2 regions of the Pseudoduganella sp. LjRoot289 genome follow, and region 1 is predicted to be linked to the other one. Evidence: predicted binding sites of a transcription regulator. Region 1 holds the regulator's gene; the other holds the start of a gene.
The links. Region 1 encodes FNR, which switches genes on or off when oxygen is low (the NO sensors DNR and NnrR bind a similar motif). Its sites were predicted from a motif close to TTGATNNNNATCAA; they were not measured.
Positions count from the first base shown of each region.

Region 2: ACSQ8Y_RS11370 (agglutinin biogenesis protein MshI) is a predicted target of FNR. The motif match lies at 1,853-1,866, and genes of this name have one in related genera.

Region 1 is NZ_CAXUPN020000001.1:5,662,841-5,666,254, reverse strand. It holds gene ACSQ8Y_RS24280 (YgaP-like transmembrane domain) at 44-265, shown strand; gene ACSQ8Y_RS24275 (RNA polymerase sigma factor) at 252-770, shown strand; gene fnr (fumarate/nitrate reduction transcriptional regulator Fnr) at 817-1,575, shown strand; gene ACSQ8Y_RS24265 (FixH family protein) at 1,582-2,109, opposite strand; gene ccoG (cytochrome c oxidase accessory protein CcoG) at 2,120-3,414, opposite strand, start outside.
Region 2 is NZ_CAXUPN020000001.1:2,722,609-2,726,022, reverse strand. It holds gene ACSQ8Y_RS11375 (DUF6701 domain-containing protein) at 1-1,706, opposite strand, end outside; gene ACSQ8Y_RS11370 (agglutinin biogenesis protein MshI) at 1,918-2,862, shown strand; gene ACSQ8Y_RS11365 (MSHA biogenesis protein MshI) at 2,859-3,414, shown strand, end outside.

The DNA of each region.
Region 1 (3,414 bases):
GAGGCTGGTCCTCATCTAGCCAACTATCCCAAAGGAGGGCAAAATGTTCTATGTTAAGAATGTGACAAGCGGCGAGCGCGTGCTGCGCGTGGCAGCCGGGCTGCTGGCGGCGGCTATCGCCTGGCTCGGCGTTGGCGGTATGGCCGGCGCCCTGCTGGCGGCATCGGCCGGCGGCATCGCGGCCACGGGCTTGTTCGGCTTCTGCCCCATGTGCGCCATGTTTGGGCGCCGTCTCGATAAAGTGAAAAAGAATGGCACTCTCTGAAACACATTGGCCTGTGCTGGACGCCGCCCACGGCGGCGATCCGGCCGCGCTGGCCCAGTTGCTGCGCCTGTGCCAGCCCGATATCCGCCGCTACGCCCGGCGCTCCTGCCTGGCCGGCGACATCGACGACGCGGTGCAGGAAGCGCTGCTGGTACTGTCGCGCCGCCTGGCTTCCTTGCGCGTGCTGGCGGCCTTCTCCGGCTGGATGTTCAAGGTGGTGCAGCGCGAGTGCCGCCGCCTGGGGCGGATCGCGCTCAACTACGACCCCTACGACGAAGAGCGCGCCGAGCAGTGGCTGGCCGCGCAGGACACGGCCGGGCTGCGCCTGGACCTGGTGCAGACGCTTGAGTCGTTGCCGGCCGACTACCGCCAGGCGATCTTGCTGCGCGACTTCGCCGAGATGAGCATCGCCGAAATCGCCGCGGAACTGGGCCTGAGCGTGCCGGCGGCGAAAAGCCGTTTGCACCGCGCGCGCCAGATGGCGCGGGAATACCTGATCGCCTGACTGCGGATTAGGCGTGCGGCAGGGCGGGATCGATTACACTGGACGCATGAGTATCGAGCTGCCCTCCCTGACCATCCCCGGCATGACGGTCGACGTGCTGCGCGCCAGCTGCGCCACCTGCAGCATGCACCAGCTTTGCCTGCCGATGGGACTGGGCGAAGCCGACATGGAACGCCTGGACCAGATCATCGGCCGCCGCCGCAAGGTGCCGCGCGGCGGCACGCTGTTCCGCATCGGCGACGCCTTTACCAGCCTGTATGCGATCCGTCTCGGCCATTTCAAGACCTACCAGGTGAACCCGGACGGCGCCGAGCAGATCACCGGCTTCCAGATGGCCGGCGAGCTGCTCGGCATGGACGCCATCAGCACCGACCGCCACCACTGCAACGCCCTGGCGCTGGAAGACAGCGAGGTGTGCGAGATACCGTTCTCCAGCCTGCAGCAATTGCTGGCCGATATGCCAACCTTGCTGCGCCATTTCCATCGCATGATGAGCCAGGAGATCACGCGCGAGCAGAGCGTGATGTTGTTGCTGGGCAATATGCAGGCCACCCAGCGTTTCGCCGCCTTCATCGTCAACCTGTCCTCGCGCTACGAGGCGCGCGGCTATTCGGCCACCCAGTTCCAGCTGCGCATGTCGCGCGAGGAAATCGGCAACTACCTGGGGCTGACCATCGAGAGCATCAGCCGCCTGCTGTCCAGGTTCAAGAAGGAAGGCTTGCTCAGGGTGAGCAACCGCGAAATCGAGCTGCTCGATCCGCCGCGCCTGAAGGCCATCACGGCCGGCACCGACCGCTGCGGCTGACCTTCGTCAATCGGCCCGCACGGTGATTTCGCGCTGCAGCGGCCAGTTCCAGTTGCCTTCCAGGCGCCACTCGCGCTGCCCGCTCTCCAGCAGCACCTGCCAGCGGCTGCGCTCCAGCATCGGCAGCACGGCGCCGAAAACCCCGTCCTCGGCGGGCTTCAATTCCAGCATGATGTCCTTGGCCGGCTGCGTGGCATGCGCCAGGCGCAGTGTCACGCGCCGGGGAACGGCGTGCTGCGCGCTGTCGATCTTCCCGGTCAGGATGCCGCGCGCCACGTCGTAACGCAGCACGGCGGACAAGCCCAGCGCGCTGGCGGCCTTGTCGCGCCGCAGGTCCTGGTTGATGGCCTTGCCGCGCTTGTAGTAGTCGCCCGCCACCAGCGCATCCGCTTGCGAGAAGGCCAGCCAGCCGGTGTAGAAGCCCGCCAGCAGCACGATGAAGGGCCCCAGCATCAGCAGCCATGGCCAGCGCTGCTCCCACCATGGCCGCGGCGCGGAGTCCCTGGGTTTCTTTATTGCAGGGGATTGCATCATCTTTTCCTTGTCATCTGCGCGGTACGATGAATACCGCTTTTTCCTTCACCCGCAGCGCCGGATCGTCCAGCGCCGTCAGTTCGATCGCTATCTTGTTCGAGCCTTTTTCGCCATCGCCGTGTGCGGCCCGCAGGCGGACCGGCACGGCCCGCGTCTCCGTGCCGGCCAGCGCCACCTCGGCGGGCGTGACCAGCGCCAGCGAGGGCAGGCCGGAGACGCTGATACGGTAGCGGTGTTGCCGCTCCGAGGTGTTCATGATTTGCAGGCGGTAGACGTTCTCTATCATGCCGTCCTCCACCTCGCGCCCCATGGCGCCCCGGTCGCGTATCACGTCCATCTTCAGGGGTGTGCGCAGCCACAGCGCGCTACCCACGGCGCCCACGATCAGGGCCAGGATGGCCGCGTACACCAGCACCCTCGGGCGCAGCGCGTGGCGGCGGATCTGCGCCGGCGTGTAGCCTTCGGCCAGCGCGTGGTCGGTGCTGTAGAGGATCAGCCCGCGCGGCTGGCCGGTCTTGTCCATCACGCCGTTGCAGGCGTCCACGCAGGCGGCGCAGCCTATGCATTCGTACTGCAGGCCCTTGCGGATGTCGATGCCGACCGGGCAAACCTGCACGCACATGGAACAGTCGATGCAGCTGCCGCCGGCGCCCCCTGCGCCGTTCGCCGCCTTTTTTCCCAGAGGGCCGCGCGGCTCGCCGCGTTTTGCGTTGTAGGTGATGATCAGGGTGTCGCGGTCGAACATCGAACTCTGGAAGCGGGCGTAGGGGCACATGTATTTGCACACCTGCTCGCGCAGCCAGCCCGCGTTGCCGTAGGTGGCCAGGCTGTAGAACAGCACCCAGAACCATTCCCACGGACCGAAACTCAGCTGCAGCGCCTCCAGCGCCAGCGCTTTGACCGGCGTGAAGTAACCGACGAAGGTGTAGCCGGTCCACAGCGCCACGGCGCCCCAGGCCAGGTGCTTGCCGCCCTTGCGCCAGGCTTTGTTGAAGCTGGGCCCTTGCTTCGCCAGGCGCATCTGGGCGCTGCGCGTGCCTTCGAACCTGCGTTCTATCCACAGGAAGATCTCGGTGTACACCGTCTGCGGGCAGGCGAAGCCGCACCATACGCGGCCGGCGATGGCCGTGGCCAGGAACAGCAGGTAGGCGCAAATGATGAGCAGCGCCGCCAGGTAGATGAAGTCCTGCGGCCACAGCACCAGGCCGAAGATGTAGAACTTGCGCGCCGCCAGGTCGAACAGCAATGCCTGGCGGCCGTTCCAGCCCAGCCACGGAGTGCCGTAGAAGGCCAGTTGCGTGAGCC
Region 2 (3,414 bases), 2.9 Mb from region 1:
GTTTGAGACGTGGCGTCGCTCAGGGCGACCGTCAATTCGCCGCTGCCCACCTCGGACCATGCCAGGTTGGTGCTGGTGGCCGCGCCTGCGGTGAAACCGCCCAGCAGCAGCGTACCCGTGAGGGCGCCGTTGGCACCGTCGCTCGGCAGGCATCTGGTGAAGCCGAGCAGCACTTTGTGCGGATAGCTTTCTTTTCCGAAATTCGGTGTCGGGTCGCCGGCATTGTTGAGTGCCGTCACCTTGGCGCTGAAGGCGACGCCAGCGGTCAACGCAGGCGTTCCATTGACAAAGGAGGCAGCAACGGCCGGCGGCGCCGGGACCGTGGTGACGGCGAAGCGTGCAGGTACAACGATGACGTCGGCTTCTCCCGTCATATTGGCAGGCGCATAGGTGGCCGACAGTTTCAGCGCGCCGCTGTCAGCGTATAGCAGCGACGTGGTGGCCACGCCGTCCTCGTTGAATTCCAGGTTGATGGCGCGTCCTACGTTGTCGCAGGCCTGATTTGCATTGTTATTGCCGTTCAGCGCAACCATCGTGCCGGCGGGCAGCAGTGTGGTGTCGCCGATCCGCACCGCGCGGGTGCTACCGGTAGCACTGGGATTGGTATGGCTGCATACAAAGTTGACGCTCTGCGTCACGTCGGCGAAGGCAGGGGTGCAGGCCAAGGTCTTGTCGTCTTTTTTAACGGCGCTTACAGTGAGCGTTTGTTGTTGCTCCGATATATGGTCGGATAGGCCGAGCAAGAAACCGGAATCGCTATAGATGTGGTTGCAGTTGTCGTTGTCGCCGTCCCAGCAAGTATTGCTTGACGTCGGCGTAACGCTGAGGTTGGCGAAACTGAAGACGGCTGTTTGGGGCGTCGTCACTTGCACAGTGACCGAGGTTGCACCGGCGTTGGCGGGGATGGTGAACGGCACGCTGGCCAGCTGCGCGCCGCCTAATGTTTTCGCGATGAGGTTGCCGGCCACTGCCGTCACGCTGCCGCTGCAACTGCCGTCGGCGTCGGCGCCGCTGCAGGCATTGATGACGATCAGGGAACCGGTGCAGGTGACGCCATAGCCGTCGTGTTTCAGGCGCAAGTGGTGAAGGCCGGTTGCTGGCGCGACACACACGTAGTTGCTGCCGCCTGCGGCAGAGCAGGTGCCGTTGATGACAGTGCCCCGGCCTACCGTCAGCGAGCCGCCGGCCGTGACGTTGCCGTTGATGACGCCGTCCTTGTCGATGCTGATGCTGCCGCCGGCAGTGAGGTTGCCATTGATGATGGCGTTCTTGGCGATGGAGAGGTTGCCGCCGGCCTTCAACGTCGCCTTCAGCTTCACATCCTTTTGCAGCGCGATGCTACCGGTAGTGTTGATTGTCAACGCGTAACCGTTGTCGACGGTTTCCAGGCTCTTGGAGGCGTTGAACGTGCCGGAGACGTTGAGCACCATGTCGCCGGTCAGGTTCAGCTTGGAGTCCTTGGTCAGCGAGATGCTGCCGCAGCTGTAGGTGATGCCGCTGGTCAAAGTGCAGCTGAACGGACTGGCGGTCAGCGCGGCCGGCAGGTTGTACGTGGTGGCGCCGGACGGCGCGGCAGCGGCGCCGCCGGCCACGCACAGCAACAGGCAAGCCAGCGCGGTGGCGAATGCCGGGCGCAGCTTGGCGGCCATCTGCGGAAGCTGGATCATGTTCAGGGTCTTGGCCGGGAGGATGTGGATGGGCGCCATCAGATCATGCTTGGGAAGAATGTGTCAAGTTTGCCGCCCGCAGCGCGTTTTCACCAGCGAAACGATGGGTTTTTTGTCTCCAATCGGCAAAAAAATCGTCCCGATCCCGGCCGGAGTACGATTATGCTCGGGAAAAACAACAAAACTTGAATATAATCAAGCGACTGCGGCGCTTTGTGAATGCACCGCTAAAAACATTGAGACGGCTGGTATGGTTTTTTGGGCAAAAGCGAAAAAGAAGGATGGGCGGCTGGCCGTCGCGCTCTACGCGGATGGCGTGCTGGCCGCTGTGGTGCAGCGCCGCCGCGATGCCAAGCCTGCGGTGCTGATGGCGCTGTTTTATCCGGGCGCGCGCGAGCAGGCCGGCCTGGCGTTGGGTCGTCTGCACAAGGATTTGCAGAGCACGGAATATGAATGCTCGAGCCTGCTCGGCATGGGCGACTACCAGCTGCTGATGCTGGAGGCGCCCAACGTCCCGGCCGAGGAACTGAAGACCGCCGTCAGCTGGCGCCTGAAGGACATGATCGATTTCCCCGTCACCGAGGCCACCATCGATGTGCTCGACGTGCCGGTGGCGAAAAACGGCCCGGCCCACAACCACCAGGTGTTTGCCGTGGCCGCGCGCAACAGCGTCATTGAACCGCATCAGAACCTGTTCGCCGGGCACAAGGTGGCGCTGTCCGCCATCGACATTCCCGAAATGGCCCAGCGCAATATCTCCGCCATGCTGGAGCCGCCGGGGCGCGGCGTGGCCATGGTGTCGTTCGACGTGGACGGCGGCCTGCTGACCGTCACCTCAGGCGGCGAACTGTATTTGTCGCGCCGCATGGATGTCACGCTGGCCCAGCTGCTCGGCGGCGATGCCGACAAACAGCAGCAATTCCACGACCGCATCACGCTCGAACTGCAGCGTTCGCTGGATCACTTCGAGCGCCAGTTCCACCATGTCGCCGTCTCCAAGCTGGTGCTGGCGCCGACCGGCAGCGGCGCGCTGCACGAGTACTTGTCGCGCAATCTGTACTTGCCGGTCGAGGCGCTGGACCTGGCCAGCTTGCTGGACCTGGACAAAGTGCCCGAACTGGCCGAGTCGGCACAGCAGGCGCGCTACTTCATGACGCTGGGCGCGGCCCTGCGCGACGAGGAGAGCGCCGCTTGAGCCAGCAGATCAATCTATTCAATCCGCGTTTCAGCAAGCAGAAAAATTATTTCTCCGCTGCCGCGCTGGCGGCCGCGCTGGGCGTGGTGCTGCTGGTGTCGCTGTCCCTGGGCGTGGCAGCCAAGCTGCGCGTCGGCCGGCTCGAGCAGGAAGCCGCCCAGGTCCAAGCCGAGCATGCCAAGCGCGAGGCGCGCAAGGCCAGCGCCGCCGCCGAGTTTGCGCCGCGCCAGCGCAGCGCCACCTTGCAACAGGAGCTGGACCAGGCCGACAGCGAGAACCGCGCGCTGCGCGCCGTGTCGGTCATCCTCGACAAGGGCGAGTTCGGCAATACGCGCGGCTATTCCTCCTATTTCCGCGCCTTCGCGCGCAGCCGCGTCAACGGCCTGTGGCTGACGGGCGTGCAGATTACCGGCGCCGGCAACGAGATCGGCCTGCAGGGCCGCGCACTGCAGGCGAGCCTGTTGCCGGGCTATCTGAGCGGCTTGGCGCGCGAACCGGTGCTGAAGGGGACCACCTTCGGCCACCTGGAAATGAACCAGCCCAAGGCGGTTC